DNA from 2 places in the Saccharomonospora cyanea NA-134 genome. Region 2 is predicted to be linked to the other one. Evidence: riboswitches for the same ligand, from Rfam matches in the RefSeq annotation. Region 2 holds a riboswitch; the other holds the start of a gene.
The links. Region 2 has a riboswitch for thiamine pyrophosphate ahead of SACCYDRAFT_RS20265 (thiamine ABC transporter substrate-binding protein). Riboswitches for the same ligand answer to the same signal wherever they lie in the genome.
Positions count from the first base shown of each region.

Region 1: linked by a shared signal. The riboswitch ahead of thiO (glycine oxidase ThiO) and the one ahead of SACCYDRAFT_RS20265 (thiamine ABC transporter substrate-binding protein) in region 2 are both predicted to bind thiamine pyrophosphate.

Region 1 covers NZ_CM001440.1:4,765,096-4,774,006, reverse strand. Annotated here, with positions in the region: gene SACCYDRAFT_RS22290 (N-acetylglucosamine kinase) at 1-84, opposite strand, end outside; gene SACCYDRAFT_RS22285 (SIS domain-containing protein) at 81-1,100, opposite strand; gene SACCYDRAFT_RS22280 (GntR family transcriptional regulator) at 1,269-2,003, shown strand; gene SACCYDRAFT_RS22275 (hypothetical protein) at 2,167-3,051, shown strand; gene thiE (thiamine phosphate synthase) at 3,060-3,737, opposite strand; TPP riboswitch at 3,784-3,889, shown strand; gene thiO (glycine oxidase ThiO) at 3,885-5,015, shown strand; gene thiS (sulfur carrier protein ThiS) at 4,993-5,193, shown strand; gene thiG (thiazole synthase) at 5,195-6,001, shown strand; gene SACCYDRAFT_RS22250 (MarR family winged helix-turn-helix transcriptional regulator) at 6,080-6,529, shown strand; gene thiD (bifunctional hydroxymethylpyrimidine kinase/phosphomethylpyrimidine kinase) at 6,538-7,371, opposite strand; gene thiD (bifunctional hydroxymethylpyrimidine kinase/phosphomethylpyrimidine kinase) at 7,496-8,344, opposite strand; gene thiC (phosphomethylpyrimidine synthase ThiC) at 8,341-8,911, opposite strand, start outside.
Region 2 covers NZ_CM001440.1:4,346,553-4,355,463, reverse strand. Annotated here, with positions in the region: gene SACCYDRAFT_RS20285 (phosphotransferase) at 1-380, opposite strand, end outside; gene SACCYDRAFT_RS20280 (hypothetical protein) at 617-1,324, opposite strand; gene SACCYDRAFT_RS20275 (hypothetical protein) at 1,401-1,655, opposite strand; gene SACCYDRAFT_RS20270 (4a-hydroxytetrahydrobiopterin dehydratase) at 1,745-2,035, opposite strand; TPP riboswitch at 2,067-2,177, shown strand; gene SACCYDRAFT_RS20265 (thiamine ABC transporter substrate-binding protein) at 2,213-3,286, shown strand; gene SACCYDRAFT_RS20260 (ABC transporter permease) at 3,262-4,905, shown strand; gene SACCYDRAFT_RS20255 (ABC transporter ATP-binding protein) at 4,905-5,951, shown strand; gene SACCYDRAFT_RS20250 (ABC transporter permease) at 5,976-6,794, opposite strand; gene SACCYDRAFT_RS20245 (ABC transporter ATP-binding protein) at 6,893-7,885, opposite strand; gene SACCYDRAFT_RS20240 (LolA family protein) at 7,882-8,911, opposite strand, start outside.

The DNA of each region.
Region 1 (8,911 bases), 420 kb from region 2:
CGTGCCGAGCACCCGACCTTCGTCGTCGACGACCCAGGCACGCGTGGACGTGCCACCCGCGTCCACCCCGACCGCGAGCCTCATCGCGTCCTCGTCACCTTGCGCAGTCCACGCGGGGAGTCGGGGTCGAAACCACGCGCGAGCGCGAGCCCCAACGCCAGTCGCTGGATCGGCAGCACCTCCAGGATCGGGGAGGCTTCCTCGGCCGTCTCGGGAACGGTGACGTTCAGCGCCGCGGACGGCACCGAACGCGCCGCCGAACCCACGCACAGCACGTCCGCGCCGCGCTGCGACACCGTGTCGAGCACGTCGAACATCGCGGTGCCACCACGGCCGATGCTGGTGACGCCCAGCACGGCGGTCTCGGAGTCGACGGCCGCGACGGGACCGTGCAGGAGGTCGGCGCCGCTGTAGGCGCGGGTGGCGAGGTAGCTCGTCTCCGCGAGTTTCAGCGAGCCCTCCAGCGCCGTGGCGAACGAGTAGCCGCGGGCCGTGGTCAGGATGCGGTCGGCGAACCGGTACCGCTCGACGGCCCGTTCGACGTCGTCCGCCGTGTCGGCGAGGGTGCGCGCGGCCAGTTCACCGATGCCCGCGACGTGCTCCGCCCTGCCACCACGGACCGCGTCCACCAGCAGGTACAGGGCCAGCAGCGTCGCGGAGTAGGTCTTGGTGGCGGCGACCGCGTGTTCGGTGCCCGCGCGGACGTCCACCGAAAGCTCGGCGGCCTCGGTGAGCGGCGACGACGGGGTGTTGGTGACGGCCACGGTCAGCGCGCCGCGCGAGCGTGCGGTCTGCGTGACCTCCAGCAGGTCGTAGGAGCCACCGCTCTGGCTGATGGAGACCAGCAGGACGTCGGTGAGGTCCTGCTCGGCGTGGTACAGCGTCGTGGTCGACGGCGACACGAGCCCCGCGGGCAGGCCCAACAGCACCTCGACGAGGTACTTCGCGTAGAGGGCGGCGTGGTCGCTCGATCCCCTGGCCGCCAGCAGAACGAACCGGGGCCGCCGCTGCGCGACCCGGGCGGCGACCTCGGCGATGTCGGAACGTGCCTGGACCAACCCGGCGAGCACGTCCGGCTGCTGGGCCACCTCGGCGGCCATGTGCCTGCCTGGTCCGGTGTCGTTCACGGTCGTCACCTGCTTTCACCCGAGCCGGTCACAGCGGTCGCACGCCTCACCGGTCTAGACCAATAATGACCACGTTCAACGTACTATCCGAAGGGTACGTTCTGGGGTGAGGGGGTAGGTGTCTTAGTGAGGGAGTCGGCAATGGTGGAGACGCTTTCCGGCACGCGAGCGCACCGGGAGCCGAAGTACTGGGCGCTCAAACAACACCTGCTCGACTTGTTGGAGTCCCTGCCCGCCGGATCGGCCATTCCGACGGAGCGGGCCCTGGCGACGGAGTTCACCGTCTCCAGGACCACGGTCCGGCAGGCGCTCGCCGATCTGACGGCGGAGGGCCGGCTGCACCGGGTGCAGGGCAAGGGCACGTTCGCCGCGGAACCCAAACTGGCCCAGCGGTTGGAGTTGTCCTCCTACACCGAGGACATCCGCGCGCAGGGCAGGGAACCGTCGTCGCGGGTGTTGGAGATCGACGAGATCCCGGCCGAGGGCGAGTTGCCGAGGTTGCTCGGCATCCGCACCGGCGCCAAGGTGTTGCGGTTGCGCAGGCTCCGGCTCGCCGACGACGAGCCCATGGCCCTGGAGACCACGCACCTGCCGTCGTCACGGTTCCGTGGGTTGCGTAAGCACGTCGCGTCGGGCGGCTCGCTGTACGAGGCGTTGCGCGACCGCTACGGCGTGCAGCTGGACCGGGCGGAGGAGACCATCGAGACGTCGCTCGCCGGGCCGCAGGAGGCGGACCTGCTCGGCGCCGACGTCGGTATGCCGGTGTTGCTGTTGTCGCGGCAGACGTTCGCCTCCGACGGCAAGCCGGTCGAGTACGTGCGCTCGATCTACCGGGGCGACCGCTACAAGTTCATCACGACGCTGACCCGTCCGTGACCACTCCGTCGCTCTGGGCCACAGTAGACGGACTCCGCCCGCGCGCCCCCGCCTCTCGGCGCCCGGACGAGACGTAATTGTTCTCACGTCCGGCAACACCGGGAGCCGCTCGAACGATTATCTCGTTGGAGGGATGTCGGGGAGTGCGAGCGGAACGAGAGGCATGAGCGACGACAGGGCGAGGGTCGGAGACGAGACGCGGGAGTCGCAGAAGTCGGAGAAGTCCGGGCTGTCGCCCGCGCAGGTCGTCGCCGCCGCGCTGTCAGCGGTGGTGGCGGCGTTCCTGTGCTCGACACTGGGCGTGTACGGCACGGTGATCGGTGCCGGACTGCTCAGCGTGGTGACGACGGTCGGCAGCGAGCTGTTCACGAGGTCGCTGGAACGGACCAGGAAGGCGGCCCGGGCGGCCCGGGCGGTGTCGGGGCGCCGTGGCAGGAGGGACCGGCACGGCGGGCAACCGGACCCGGACCGGACCGTGTACCTCCCGGCTCCCACGCGGGAGCAGCTGGACGAGTACGCGGCGGCCATGGAACGGACGCGGGTGCTGGCCTCGTCCGGTGCGGCCGAGAACAGCCGCGCGCGCCGGCAGTGGTGGCGACGCAGGGGTCCGGTGCTGGCGGCCACGAGCGCGCTGGCGTTCGTCATCGGCATGCTCGTCGTGACCGGCTACGAGGGTGTCACGGGCAAGGCGTTGTCAGGGGACGGCGCCACCACGTTCAGCAGCATCGTTCGCGGTGACTCCGGTCCCGGCGGCGAAAACCGGTCACCACGGGACGGTGACGTGGACGACGAGCGGCAGCAGCGCGACGAGGCCACTTCCTCCACGCCGACCTCGGAGCCGGACGCCGAGCCCGGGGCAGGCCAGGACGGTGAGGAGCCCGAGAGCGAGACCGCGCCGACCGGCGAACCGGAGGAGTGGACCGAGACGCCCGAGCCGACGCGGCCCAGCGAGAGCACGTCGGTGAGCGAGCAGCCCAGCGAGCCCGCGCGGCCGACCCACTCGGAAGAGCCCGCCGAGGAGCAGGCGCCGTCGTACTCGCGGGAGTGACCGGGGGGTCAGTCCGCGCGCGTGAGGCCCTCCCGCAGGGCCCGCGCCGCCGCCGCCGGGTCGTCGGCCTCGGTAATGGCCCGCACCACGACGGCCCGGCGGGCGCCCGCCGCCAGTACGTCGTCCAGGCGCGGCAGGTCGATGCCACCGATGGCGAACCACGGTCGCGCGGTCTCGACCTCGGAGGCCACGGAGCGCACGAGGTCGAGGCCGGGCGCGGGCCTGCCGGGTTTGGTGGGCGTGGGCCAGCAGGGCCCCACGCAGAAGTAGTCGACACCGGCTTCGGTTGCCGCCGCGCGAGCCTGATCCGGCGAGTGGGTGGAACGGCCGATCACGGGTTCCTCACCGACGATCCGGCGGGCGACCCGCACCGGCAGGTCGTCCTGTCCGAGATGCAGCACGTCGGCGTCGACGGCGAGCGCCACGTCGGCGCGGTCGTTGACCGCGAGCAGCGCCCCGTGGCGGGCGCAGGCCTCGGCGAGGACCTCCAGCGCCGCGATCTCCTGGGCCGCTTCGAGCGGTGCGCCGCCGGTCTTGTCCCGCAACTGCACGATGTCCACGCCACCCGCGAGTGCCGCGTCGACGAACTCGGCGAGATCGCCACGCTGTGTGCGCGCGTCCGTGCACAGGTAGAGCCGTGCCTCGTCGAGACGCTTCCTGATCCGATCACCGTCGAGCCCTGGCATGCCGTCACCGTAGTACGGCCGGGTGGGCCGCGCGGGGTAGGCTGGCAGGCGTCCGCACGGGAGCCCGGAAGAAGGGCTGAGAGGGAGCGAGAGCTCCGACCGTGGAACCTGATCCGGGTCATGCCGGCGCAGGGAGCGTGATCGTTCGTGAGTACAGACCTCGCGGTCGTCGGGGCCGGTGTCATCGGCCTCGCCGTGGCCTGGAAGGCGGCCTCCGCCGGCCATCGCGTCACCGTGTTCGATCCCCGGCCCGCCCGTGGCGGTGCCTCGTGGGTGGCGGGCGGGATGCTCGCGCCCGTCGCGGAGGCGTGGCCGGGCGAGGAGGCCGCTTTGGAACTGGGGGAGGAGTCGCTGCGCCGCTGGCCGGCCTTCGCGGGCGAGTTGCGGGCGCAGGGGTTCGACTGCGGGCTGTCGTCGCACGGCACGGTCGTGGCAGCCTTCGACCACGCCGACGCCGCCCAGCTCGACATCCTCGCCCGGTACCTCACCGGGATCGGCAGGCAGGCCACGCTCGTCACCGGCAGGGAGTTGCGGCGGATCGAGCCCGGCCTGGGTTCGGTGCGGTCGGGTCTGCTCGTGCCGGGGGACGTGTTCGTCGACAACCGCCGGCTACTGCGCTCGCTGCTGTCGGCGGCGCGGGAGCGGGGGGCGGAGTTCGTCGCGGAGGCCGCCGTGAAGCTGACCGGTGACACCGTCGCCACGGCGTCCGGTGTGCGCCGGTTCGACGCCGTGGTGCTCTCCGCGGGCGCGTACAGCGGTCGCCTCCATCCCGAGCTCGCGACGGCCGTGCGCCCGTTGAAGGGCGAGATCCTGCGGCTGCGCGCGCGCCGGGGGACGTTGCCGCCTCCCCGGCACACGGTCCGCGCCGTTGTGGAGGGCCGCCCGGTGTATCTGGTGCCGAGGGACGACTCCTCGCTCGTGGTCGGGGCGACGCAGTACGAGGCCGGTTTCGACACCGGTGTGCGGGCGCGTGGTGTCCGGGAGTTGATCGAGGCGGCCGAGCGGGTATTCCCGAGCGTCACCGAGTACGAGCTGAGCGAGACCACGGCCGGGCTTCGCGCGGGCAGTGACGACAACGTGCCGTATCTGGGGCCGCTCCGCGACGGCGTGTACGCGGCGACGGGGCATCACCGCAACGGCCTGTTGTTGGCTCCCGTCACGGCCGACGCCGTACTGGCCTGGCTGTCGGGCGGCCCGGCGCCCGAGGGCACGGAGAAGGCACGACCGGACAGGAACACGAGTGAGGAGCGCGTCGATGCGGGTGTTCGTCAACGGTGAGAGCCGGCAGCTCCCGGACGGCAGCACGGTCGCCGAGGTGCTGGCCACGGTGTTCGGAGACGCCAGGGGAGTCGCCGTCGCCGTGAACGGGGAGGTGGTCCGGCGCGGGGACTGGCCGGAGACCGTGGTCGGTGACGGAGCGAGGGTGGAGATTCTCACCGCGGTGCAGGGAGGCTGACATGAGCACATCCACCGGCTCTGACGTGAGGGCCGCGGTCGCCGGCGAGGACGGCGGTGACCAGCTTGTCATCAACGACCACAAGCTCACCTCACGCCTGATCATCGGAACGGGCGGCGCGAGCAACCTGAGCGTGCTGGAACGCGCGCTCGTCGCGTCGGGAACGGAACTGACCACCGTGGCCATGCGGCGGGCCGACACCGAGGGCGGTTCCGGGGTGCTGGACCTGCTGCGGCGGCTGGGCATCGAGTTACTGCCCAACACCGCGGGTTGCCGCAACGCGGCCGAAGCCGTGCTCACCGCGCAGCTCGCGCGCGAGGCGCTCGGCACCGACCTGGTGAAGCTGGAGGTACACGCCGACGACCGGACGTTGCTGCCGGATCCGGTGGAGACCCTGGAGGCCGCCGAACGCCTGGTCGCCGACGGGTTCACCGTGCTGGCCTACACCAACGACGACCCCGTGCTGGCGCTGCGGCTGGAGGAGGCCGGGTGCGCCGCCGTGATGCCGCTGGGTTCGCCCATCGGCACGGGACTCGGCATCCGCAACCCGCACAACATCGAGTTGATCGTTTCCAGGGCCGGGGTGCCGATCATCCTCGACGCGGGTATCGGCACGGCGTCCGACGCGGCGCTGGCGATGGAACTCGGCTGCGACGGCGTGCTGCTGTCGACGGCGGTGACGAGGGCACAGGACCCCGAACGGATGGCACACGCCATGCGGTCGGCCGTCCTCGCGGGCAGACTCGCCCGGCAGGCGGGCCGGATCCCGCGGAGGTTCTGGGCGCAGGCGTCCAGCCCCCCTCGCTGAAGGGCCGTTCGGGACGCCGGGCTTTCCGCCGTAAGGTGGTCGGCAATTCCGGCCAGGCGCGAATCGAAGGAGCCCGACGTGACCGAGCCGCCCGAGTCGTCGCCAGACGTACCCGGCAGACTTTTCCTCATCATCGGACGACTGTCCCGGTCGTTGCGGCAGGCCAGTGCGCCGGGACCCGGGCACGGGGCGATCTCCGCGATGTCCACGCTCAGCAGGTGCGGTCGGATGCGATTGGGCGATCTCGCGTCGAGGGAGGGCGTCGCGGCGGCCACGATGTCGCGCATCGTGTCGGCGCTCGTCGACAGCGGCTACGTGCACCGCGAGCCCGACCCGGCCGACCGCAGGGCGTGGCTGGTGGCGCTCACGACCGAAGGCGAGCGGCTGCTGTCCGACGTGCGCTCGACCCGCATCCACGAGTTGAGCAAGCGCATCGACCGGCTCTCCCCCGAACACCGGGAGGCTCTCGCCGCGTGCGTCCCCGCGCTGGAGGCGCTGCTGGGCGACGACGAACGCTCCCGGGACTGACGCCGACTTCAGACCTCGCCTTCCTCGGCGATCCGCCAGAACGCGGACACCGGACCGACCTTCGCGCCCATCGGGTACGAGTGGCGGACGGCGTTCGACACGTACCACTTGCCGAACCTGGCGGCCTCCTGCACGGTCATTCCCCGCGCCAGACCCGAGGTCAGCGCCGAGGCCATCGCGTCGCCCGCACCGTGGGTGTGCGGCGTGTCGTGACGTGGCCCCGGCAGTTCGGTGAACACCGTGCCGTCGAACAGCAGGTCCACGCATTCGGGGTCGTCGGTGAGGTGACCGGACTTCACGAGCACGAACCGGGGCCCGAGGTCTCGCAGTGCCACGGCGGCGTCGGCCATCTGCTCCCTGCGGGTGACCTCGATGCCGGTGAGCAGGCGCACCTCGTCGAGGTTCGGGGTCACCACCGTGGCCATCGGGAGGAGCAGCTCACGCAACGCGGAGAGCCCGGCGTCGTCGAACAGCGGGTGGCCGTGCATGGACGCCGCGACGGGGTCGACGACGAACGGGATTCCCTCGGCACCCCCGATACCCGCGCGCTCGCACGCTCCCGCGACCGCCTCGATGATCTCGGCCGAGGCGAGCATCCCGGTCTTGGCCGCGTCGACACCCATGTCGGCGGCGACGGCCTCGATCTGGCCCGCGACGATCCGGGCCGGGATGTCCGAGCGGTCGTGCACACCGAGCGTGTTCTGCACCGTGACCGCCGTGACCGCGACGAGACCGTGTACTCCGCAGGTGAGGAACGTGCGTAGGTCGGCTTCGAGTCCGGCGGCTCCTCCGGAGTCGGAACCGGCGATGGTCAGCGCGGATGGGGGTCGCTTGTCGCTCATCCTTCCAGTGTCACCGACTCACCGGACTGCACTCGGTCAGGGCGGCCATCCCCGGCACGGGCGGTGCGGACCGACCTCGTCCGTGGCGTGGGAACACCCCACGCCACGGACGAGTCGACGCGGCTCAGAGCTCGGGCCGGACCGGCGAAGGGAGGTCCGGCCCGAGCCGCCAGAACGGCGACACCGGGCCGACTCCCGCGCCGAGCGGGTACGACTCGGACACACACCGCTCGATGAACTTCTTTCCCACCGACACCGCGTCGGGCACGCCGAGCCCCTTGGCGAGATGTGCGGTGACGGCCGAGGCCAGCGTGTCACCACCGCCGTGGGTGTGCGGGGTGTCGTAGCGCGGTCCCTCGAACTCCATCACGTGCGTTCCGTCGGACAACAGGTCCACACAGCGGGGGCTGCCGCTCAGGTGTCCGCCCTTGACGAGTACCCACTGCGGGCCGAACGCCAGCAGAGCCTCGGCGGCCTCCCGTGCGCCCGCCGTGTCGGTGACGTCGATTCCCGTCAGCAGTCGCACCTCGTCGAGGTTGGGAGTCACCAGCGTGGCCCTGGGCAGCAGCTCCGTGCGGATGGCCTCCAGCGCTTCGTCGCGCAGCAGGGGGTCACCGTGCATGGACGCCGCGACGGGGTCAACGACCAACGGGACCTGCTGTTCCCGCCCGATCCCCACTTCGTCCATAGTGGAGGAAACGGTCGAGATGATCTCCGCGGTGGCGAGCATGCCGGTCTTCGCCGCGTCCACGCCCATGTCACCCGCGACGGCCTCGATCTGCGCGGCCACCACGTCGGGCGGGATCTCGGTGAACCCGTGCACCCCCACCGAGTTCTGCACGGTGACCGCCGTGAGGGCCGTCATCCCGTGCACACCACACGCGAAGAACGTCCGCAGGTCCGCCTGGATGCCCGCGCCGCCGCCCGAGTCCGAACCCGCGACGGTGAGCGCGGTCTTGGGGGTTTCCGTCATCGGTCCACCACCGGCAGGTACACGGCCGCACCTCGGTCGACGAACTCCCGCGACTTCTCCCGCAGTCCCGCCTCGATGGCCTCCGAGCTCGTGAGCCCGTGCTCCTCGGCGTAGGCGCGCACGTCCTGCGTGATGCGCATGGAACAGAACTTCGGCCCGCACATGGAGCAGAAGTGCGCGGTCTTGGCCGGTTCGGCCGGAAGTGTCTCGTCGTGGAACGCGCGTGCGGTGTCCGGGTCGAGCGACAGGTTGAACTGGTCGTTCCAGCGGAACTCGAAGCGGGCCTTCGACAGCGCGTCGTCCCACTGCTGCGCGTACGGATGCCCCTTGGCGAGATCGGCCGCGTGCGCGGCGATCTTGTACGAGATGACGCCGGTCTTCACGTCGTCGCGGTTCGGCAGTCCCAGGTGTTCCTTCGGCGTGACGTAGCAGAGCATCGCGGTGCCGTGCCAGGCGATCTGGGCGGCCCCGATGGCCGACGTGATGTGGTCGTAGGCGGGCGCGATGTCGGTGGCCAGCGGGCCGAGGGTGTAGAACGGCGCCTCACCGCAGAGCTTCTCCTCCAGC
Region 2 (8,911 bases):
AACGCCCCCAGCCGGTCGCGGTCGACGACGTGCGACAGCCCGGGCAGGGCGGGATCGTGCGGCCACCGCCACAGCCCCACCTCGACCGACTCACCGTCGAGGTCACCCGCCACGATGGCAGCGCCCCGGGGCACGAGAGATCCGGTCGCGGCGACGAGCGTCTCCCGCACGACGGTCGTGTCACGCCGCCGGACCTCGACGGCGTAGCGGACGAGTGTGTCACCGGACGGCCGCACGGTCACCGACGTGGGCCGCACCGAGTTCACCCCGCCGACGTCGTCCGTGGTGGCGTCGACGACGGCGTGGACGAGATCCCTCGCGGACTCACCGAGCAGGATGTTCAGGTCACGGACGTGGGCGGGAGCTGAGGTCGCGGTCATTCGCCCGAGCATGGAACACGCCCGTGGGCCTGCGATGAGCCTTCGATGAGAGTCCTCTCATCGAAGGCGTGATCATCCGAGAGCACCCAGCGCGAGGACCAACAGCAAGGTGATCGCGGTGGCGAGGACTGAGATCCAGGCGCGTTGGGTCGGCGTGAGCGCGGGTGCGTTCCGGTGCATGGCGGTCCCTCCGATGTGCCTCGACACCCGCTTCACCGCGTTGATCACCCGGTTCGTTACGGCCGGGCGAAAACCGACGCGTCGACCGGCGTCCCGGTGGCCGCTGAGACGAGCTTGAAGATCACGGCGTCCTCGGTCATGCCGTGCTTCTTCGCCAGCTCGGCGAGCGACTTGTCGTTGGCCTCGATGGCGGGGAGGAGATCGACTCGCCACCCGCCCGCCTCCTTCACGAAGGTGCGTGGGGCGAGCTCGGGGCCGTTTCGCTTTCCGGGGGAGGCCACCGATGCGACCGCGGTGTCCCCGGTCACGGTGATCTCACCGAGTTCGAGGCCCTCCGCCGCCGACTTGTCGACGAGCCCTTTCCGTACGGCGAAGCCCAGCAGCGCTCTGCCGTCCATGCCCGCGGCCTTCTCGGGCGCGAGTTGGTGCCGCAGCAGGGCGACGTTCATCCGCTCGGTCACGCCTCGAGCTCCGATCTCCTCGGGGCCTGCTGTCGCGGTCAACCTGGCTAGGTCGTCGTAGTAGCCGCGCGTCCCCTCGGTGACCAGCGCGGCCACCGCCGCGCCGTCCTGTTTCCGTAACGCAGCTCGATATCGCTCGAACGTGTCACGCACCGCCTGCTCGTCGGCGGCCAGGGACTGCGAACCGCCCGCCTGAGCCGCCTCCCCGCGCGGGGTGTCGGAGCCGCCCGAACAGCCCGACAACCCCAGCACGAGTGCCACCAACGGTGCCACCACTGTCACCACGCCACGCTGCGAGAACATCGCTGCCCCCTCGGTGTGAAAGGTCCACGGTGGGACCTTCCACACCGCGGTTCGGCCCCTGAGGGTAACCGCAACGTCACAGCGGGTCATCTTGTCGCCGTCGCGCCGTGTAGAACAACACGGCAGCCCCGGCGGCGACCATCAACGCGAACGCCGACCCACCGACGACGAGAGCCTGGACGGTCCCGTCGGCCGGAGCGGTCGGCGCGCTCTCGGGAGGTTGCTCCGTATCCGCAGGCTCCGCCATCGCGGGTTGTACCGCGCCCACCAGCAAAACCATCAACAGAGCCAGCGCCGACGCGAACGGCGCACGCCGGACGATGCGGATCATCACGCACTCCCCTCGGTGTTCCAGGCGATCTGGTACTCACCACGCCTAACGTTCGGCGTTCGCACGAGAGTTGCCCGAAACGGCGGGAATCACACGCTCGGGATCACCCCGTCGATCTCACCCGCGAGTGCGATGTCCTTCTCCGTGATGCCGCCATGGGAGTGGGTGCTGAGGCGGAAAGTCACCGTCCGCCAACGGATATCGATGTCCGGATGGTGGTTCGCCGACTCGGCGCGCTCGGCGACCCGGTTCACCACTTCGATCGCTTCGGGAAAGCCCGCCAGCTCGGCACTGCGCTCTATCGCGTCCCCCACGCGCCGCCATTCCGGCAGCCCGCGCAGGGCCTCGGCGATGCCTTGCTCACTCAGTAGCTCCGTCATGGGCTCATCCTGGTACGCCGCCGGGTACGCTGCACGCTGCCACGGGAGTCCGGCGCGCCGGGCTGAGAGGTGGGCACGCGGCCCACGACCGTCCGCACCTGATTCGGATCATGCCGACGCAGGAAGGTGTACAACGGTGTACAACGGCTTCCTGCGCGGCCACGGCGAGGAGGCTGAATGGGCCAGAGGTCGGGCCAGTGGTCAACGTCGATGCGCGCGACGATCGCGCTGCTCTCGGCCTGCGCACTGACGGCCGGGTGCACGGTCATCGGCGCTGAGGACGAACCGGCGACAGGGCCGGTGACGGTCACCCTGGTGACACACCAGTCGTGGGCCGTTCCCCAGGAGGTGGTGGACGCCTTCGAGCAGCGCGCAGGCGTCCGCATCGAGATCCGCAAGGAAGGCGACGCCGGGGAACTCACCAACAAACTCGTGCTCACCAAGGACAACCCCATCGCAGACGTCGCGTACGGCATCGACTCGACGTTCGCCTCCCGCGCACTCGACGAGGGTGTCTTCCAGCCGTACACCTCACCCGAGGCGGACCGGGGCCCGCAGCGCTACGCCGTCGACCCCCAGCAGCGGTTGTCGGCCGTGGACGTCGGTGACGTCTGCGTCAACATCGACACCGAGTGGTTCGCTTCCGAGGGCGTGCCCGAGCCGACCAGCCTCGACGACCTGACCGACCCGGAGTACAAGGACCTGTTCGTGGTGCCGAGTCCTGCCACGTCGTCGCCCGGACTGGCCTTCCTGTTCGCCACCGTGTCGACGTACGGCGAGGACGGCTGGCGCGACTACTGGCGTGACCTCGAGGAGAACGGGGTGAAGGTCGTCAGCGGCTGGACCGAGGCCTACACCCAGGACTTCTCCGGCTCGTCCGGCGAGGGTGACCGGCCGATCGTGCTGTCGTACGCATCGTCCCCCGCCGCTGAGGTCGCCGAGGACGGCACGCCGCGCACCAAGGCGTTGCTCGACACCTGCTACCGGCAGGTCGAGTACGCCGGTGTACTGGAGGGCACACGCCATCCGGACGAGGCGGGCAAGGTGATCGACTTCTTGCTGTCGCACGAGTTCCAGTCGACCGTCGCGAACAACATGTACGTCTACCCGACGCGGGAGGGTGTCGCTCTGCCCGAAGGGTGGGCGCAGGCCGCACCGCTGCCCCGCGAGCCCATCTCGCTGCCCGGTGAGCAGGTGCAGGCCAACCGAGAGCAGTGGATCGAGGAATGGCGCGGGCTGCTGGAGGGCTGACGTCCCTTCCCGGCGTGCGCCGGGCGGCGGCGGTCGGCGCGCTGGGTGTCCTGCCCGTCGCGTTCCTCGGGCTGTTCTTCGTCTGGCCGGTCGTGGCGATCATCCGCCTCGGGTTCACCGATGGCGGAGTCGCCGAGACCCTGGCCGAGGCGTCGACGTGGCGGCTCGCCGCCTTCACCGTGGTGCAGGCCCTGGGCGCCACCGCGGTCGCGCTGCTCGCCGGGTTCCCCCTGGCGTTCGTGTTCGCCAGGGTCAGGCTTCCCGGGATCGCGGTGGTGCGCACGCTCGTGCTGGTGCCGTTCGTGCTGCCGACCGTGGTCGTGGGGTTGGCGTTCCGGGCGCTGTGGCCCGACGGTGGCGTGCTCAGCATCATCGTCGCCAACGCGTTCTTCAACGTCGCCGTCGTCGCCCGCACCGTCGGTGGGCTGTGGGCGCACCTCGATCGGCGGGTCGAGGACGCGGCACGATCACTCGGCGCGTCGCGCTTCCGGGCGTTCCGCACGGTGACGTTGCCCGCTCTGCTGCCCGCGGTGTCGGCGTCCGCGGCCGTGGTGTTCCTGTTCTGCGCCACGAGTTTCGGTGTGGTGCTGATGCTGGGCGGCAACCGGTACCGCACCCTGGAGACCGAGATCTACCTGCGCACGGTGAACCTGCTGGATCTCTCCGGTGCGGCGGCGCTCTCGTTGGTGCAGCTCGCCGCTGTCGTCGCCGCACTGGCAGTCGGCGCGCTGGCTCGTCGCCGCAACGAGACGGCGGTACAGCTTCGCTCGGCGCGGCACTCGGCTCGCAGGCCCGAGGGTGGCGAGTGGGCAGTGGTGGCCGTCGCCCTGGGGGTGCTCGGGTTGCTGCTGACCCCCATCGTCGCGCTGCTCGTGCGCTCGGTGTCGGGACGGCACGGCTGGACCCTCGACGGTTACCGAGCGCTCTCCGGGGTCGGGCAGGACGGCGCGTTGAACGTCACCGGATGGGACGCTGCGCTGAACTCGCTACGCACCGCGTCCGACGCCACGATGCTCGCACTCGTGGTGGGAGTGCTGGCGGCCGTCACGGTCGTGGTGCTGCGCCGCTCGCCGAGCCGGGCCGCGAGGACGGCGGGAGAAGTCACGGACGCCGCGTTGATGCTGCCGCTCGGGGTATCGGCGGTGACCGTCGGGTTCGGCTACTTGGTGACGCTGGGCGACCTGCCGTGGGACCTTCGTACGTCGCCGCTGCTGGTTCCGTTCGCTCAAGCCCTGGTGATCATCCCCATGGTGGTGCGGCTGATCCTGCCGGTGCTGCGTTCGGTGGACGAGCGGTTGCGGCAGGCCGCGGCGACCCTGGGCGCGAGCCCGACGCGGGTGTGGCGAGAGGTGGATCTTCCCCTCGTCGCACGGTCGTTGGTCGCGGCAGCGGCGTTCGGGTATGTCGTCGCGCTCGGGGAGTTCGGTGCGACCAGTTTCCTCGCCCGGCCCGACGCGCCCACCCTGCCGGTCGCCGTCGCGGACCTGATCAACCGGCCCGGGGACCTGAACCACCTGATGGCGTACGCGGGCTGTGTTTTGCTCATGGTGGTGACAGTGATCGTCGCGGCTTTGATCGAGAGCGTGCGTGCGCCACACGCGCGACTGGGAGAGTTCTGATGTTGACGGTCACCGGTGTTTCGGTTCGTTACGGCGACGTGGAGGCGGTGCGTGACGCCGACCTCGAGATCGCGGACGGCGAGGTGCTGGCGTTGCTCGGCCCCTCGGGCTCGGGCAAGTCGACGCTACTGCGGACGATCGCGGGACTGGAGCCCGCCGCCACCGGCCGGGTGTGCTGGGACGGTGACGACCTCTCCGGGGTGCCTGTCCACCGCCGGAACTTCGGGCTGGTGTTCCAGGACGGCCAGCTCTTCCCGCACCGTGACGTGGCGGGCAACATCGCGTTCGGCCTGCGGATGCGGGGCATGGACCGGGCGGCCCGGGACGAACGGGTTCGCGCTCTGCTCGACCTCGTCGGTCTCGCCGGGTACGAGCGGCGCAAGATCACTGCGCTTTCCGGCGGGGAGGCTCAGCGGGTGGCGCTCGCGAGGGCGTTGGCGCCGCAGCCTCGGTTGCTGCTGCTCGACGAACCGTTGTCCGGCCTCGACGCGGAACTGCGCGAACAGCTTGCGATCGAGGTGACCGAGTTGTTGCGGCGGACGAAGACGACGACGCTCCTCGTCACGCACGACCAGGAGGAGGCGTTCACCCTCGCCGACCGGATCGCGGTGCTCGACGACGGCGTGATCCGGCAGGTCGGTGATGTCCTCGACGTGTGGCGCAGGCCCGTCGACGAGAGGATCGCGCGGTTCCTCGGTGTGGCGACGTTCTTGCGTGGCCGGACAGAGCGTGGCCGACTTCGGTGCGCGCTGGGCGAGGTGTCACTGCCCTGGGCGGGGACCGGTGATGTGCTGGTGGGCCTGCGGCCCAACGCGGTGCGGGCTGTGGAGCTCGACCGGGCCTCGGGCACCACTCACCCCGCCGACGGGCTGCGCGCCGAAGTGCTTTCCCGCGTGCATCGGCGTGATCACGTCCGGTTGTCGGTGCGCCCGGACGGCGATGCACCGCACGTGGCGGCGGTCGCGGCGATGACCAGCAGGGCGGTACCCGGCGACCAGGTGGTGTTGACCTTGGACGCGGACGGCATCGCCACCGTGGGGCTGTGACGCGACAGTCGGCAGTCGGGGAGTTCAGCTGTCCTTGGTGAGGATGCGAGCTGCCGCCAGCGACATCGCGATCGCGATGTAGCAACCCGCGCGGACGACTCCTTCTCCGAGCGCGTCGAGAGGCATCGGGTCGCGCAGGACGTCGACCACGTAGTCCCAGGACGTGTTCAGCAGGAACGGATGCAGCCACGAGAGTGCGTCGAACACGCTGAGTAACGAGAACAGCAGCACGCCACCGAGCACCGAGACCAGCACGACCAGTGGGTGTTCGGTCATGGTGGAGATCGCCAGTGCGACGGCTCCCACAGCCCACAGTTGCACCGCGACCCACGCCGCGGCGAGCAGTACCCGCCCCAGCGCCTCCGGTAGTGACACCGTGGTGCCCGACATCGTGAACAGAGCATCGGTGCCGTTGCTGACCAACCCGGTGACGATGCCGCTCAGCGCCATGATCAGGGCTGCGGAGGAGGTGAGTGCGGCAACGCCGACAGCCTTGACGAGCAGCACGCGACCTCGGCTCACCGGTGCCAGCAGCAGACCGCGCAAAGTGCCGTGAGTCTGTTCACCGGCGATGGCGTCCGCGCCGGACATCGCCGCGGCGAGTGGCAACATGAGGTTCACTGACAGGACCAGCGCGGCGATCGGCAACACGAGCGCGTTGCCTGCGGCCGTGGACATCAGCGCACTGTTCTCGCCGTCGCCGTCAGGGCCTCCCACCGGCGCGTCGACCACAGCCAGAGCAATGCCCATGATCACCGGGATCGCGCCGAGCAGCGCGAGTATCACCAGGGTCCGCGGCCTGCGGAAGATCAGGGAGATCTCCGAGCGGAGCAGCCTTCTCAACCGGACGCGGTCCCTCGGGACCGGCTCGGTCGTCCACAGTGGTCCTGATGCCGCCGAGACAGGCCCGGCAGCCTTTCGTCGCGCCCCGCTGACGTCGGTCACGGTCGTTCCTCCTGCTCCTCGCCCTGGGTCAGCCGGGCGAAAAGATCTTCGAGACCGGTCCGGTCCTTGTGGACCTCGTACACCGGAACATCGGCGTGCACGAGGGCCGCGACCACCTCGGGCGCGGTTGTGGTGCTCACGTCGACGCGTACCCCGCCGGGCACCGGCCGCGCGGCGATTCGGGCTTGCCGCAAGGTTTGCAGCGCTCGGTCGGAGTCGGGTGTGGACACGATGACCGCAGGGGTGCCCGAGTCGAGTAGCTCGGCCAGTTCGCCCTGCGCCACCACCGTGCCGTGATTGAGGACGGCCACGTGGGTGCACGTGGCTTCCACTTCGGCGAGCAGGTGCGAGGACACCAGCACGGTGACACCTTCCGCATGCAGTTCCGCGATCAGCGCTCTCACGTCGCGCGTGCCGGCGGGATCGAGCCCGTTCGTCGGTTCGTCGAGCATGACGAGCTTGCGCGGGGCCAGCAGGACTCCTGCGAGGCCGAGTCGTTGTTTCATACCGAGCGAGTAGCCGCGATAGCGTCGGCCGGCGGCGTTGGACAGCCCGACGCGTTCCAGTGCCGAGCGCACGGCGTGCGGGATGTCCTGCCGGGCGAGGCGTGGTTCGGCCGCCGCCAGGCGCAGGAGGTTGTCGCGTCCCGACAGGAACGGATGGAAGCCGGGCCCCTCCACGAGAGCACCCACATCCGGCAACGCTCGCTCGATCTCGTCCGGAACGGCTCGGCCCAGCACTGTCGCGGTGCCCTCCGTCGGCCTGACGAGGCCGAGCAACATCCGGATCGTCGTGGTCTTGCCGGAGCCGTTCGGTCCCAGCATCCCGAGCACGGCCCCTTCGGGAATGTCGAGGTCGACGTGCTCGACGGCGACCGTCTGCCCGTAGACCTTGCGCAGTCCCCGGGCGGACGCCGCGATCGACCCGGTGATGGCCGGGGGCGCCTCCGGCGGGTGACCGAAGGCGCCCACGCTGTCGGCGGTGGTCACCGGCCGTCCCTCGTCAACGCGTCGGCCAGCACCTGCTCGGGCACAGCTCCGACGGCGATCCTGCCGTCGTCGGTGAGCAACGCGGTGGCGGCTCGGGTCTTCACGAGGTATCCCGACCCGTAGTCGCCGTTGACCCGAGTGCCGATGTTCGACAGCAACTCGCCGGCCTCCTCGCCGTCCGACTTCCTCACGGCGTCGGACATCCGCGCCACCATGACGCTGTCCCAGCCGTCGCCCACCACGCGGAGGTCGTCGACGGGTGCCTGTGCGCGGTCGTCATGAGGTGGGCTGATCTCGGTGACTTCCGCGCTCTCAGGTGGAGTGAAGGTGAACAGGTCGGCGGGTTGCTCACCGAAGTCGATTTCGCTGAACCCCAGTGAGAACACGGGCTCCGTGTCACCGTGCGTGAACACCGATACCCGCAGCGGCATCCGGGTCTCGGCGTCGACGGCGATCCGAGTCTCCCGCAGCAGCGTCTTCTCGGTGGGTTTCGGCGTGAGCACGAGCTCGTACGCGGCGCGGTCGGCCACCGTCGCGGTGCCGTCCACGGTGACAGTGCTCGTCTCCCGCGCGAACTCCAGCGACTTCTGAGCTGCGGTGGCTGGGTCGGTGGGAGTGTCGTGCATCCCCGGCGACGCGGCTGCGGCGTCGGGCAGGTGCAGACGTGAGGCGCTGTTCCGGCCCGAGTCGTAGCTCCAGACCTGCGTGCCGTCGGCGACGACGGTGTGTTCGCCGCCGCGTAGTTCGAGCGCGAGCCGAGCGCGTCCTTCACCGTCGTAGTACACGCGCCCGGAATCGGCGGCGAGGGCCGAGGACCGGCCGAGCTGGGGGATGCCGAGCTCGTTGTCCACCGTGATGGTGCCCGACAGCGCGGGCGGCTCCGCCCGAAGCACGGACTCGACAAGGCTCTGTGGCTCCACGTCCGGAAGCTCGGGTGCCTCCCCCGCTCCGGCGGGGACCGCGAGCAGCCCCAGGCCCACCGCTCCCAGCGTGGTGCCCGACACCGCGATCACCGCTGCTCTTCTC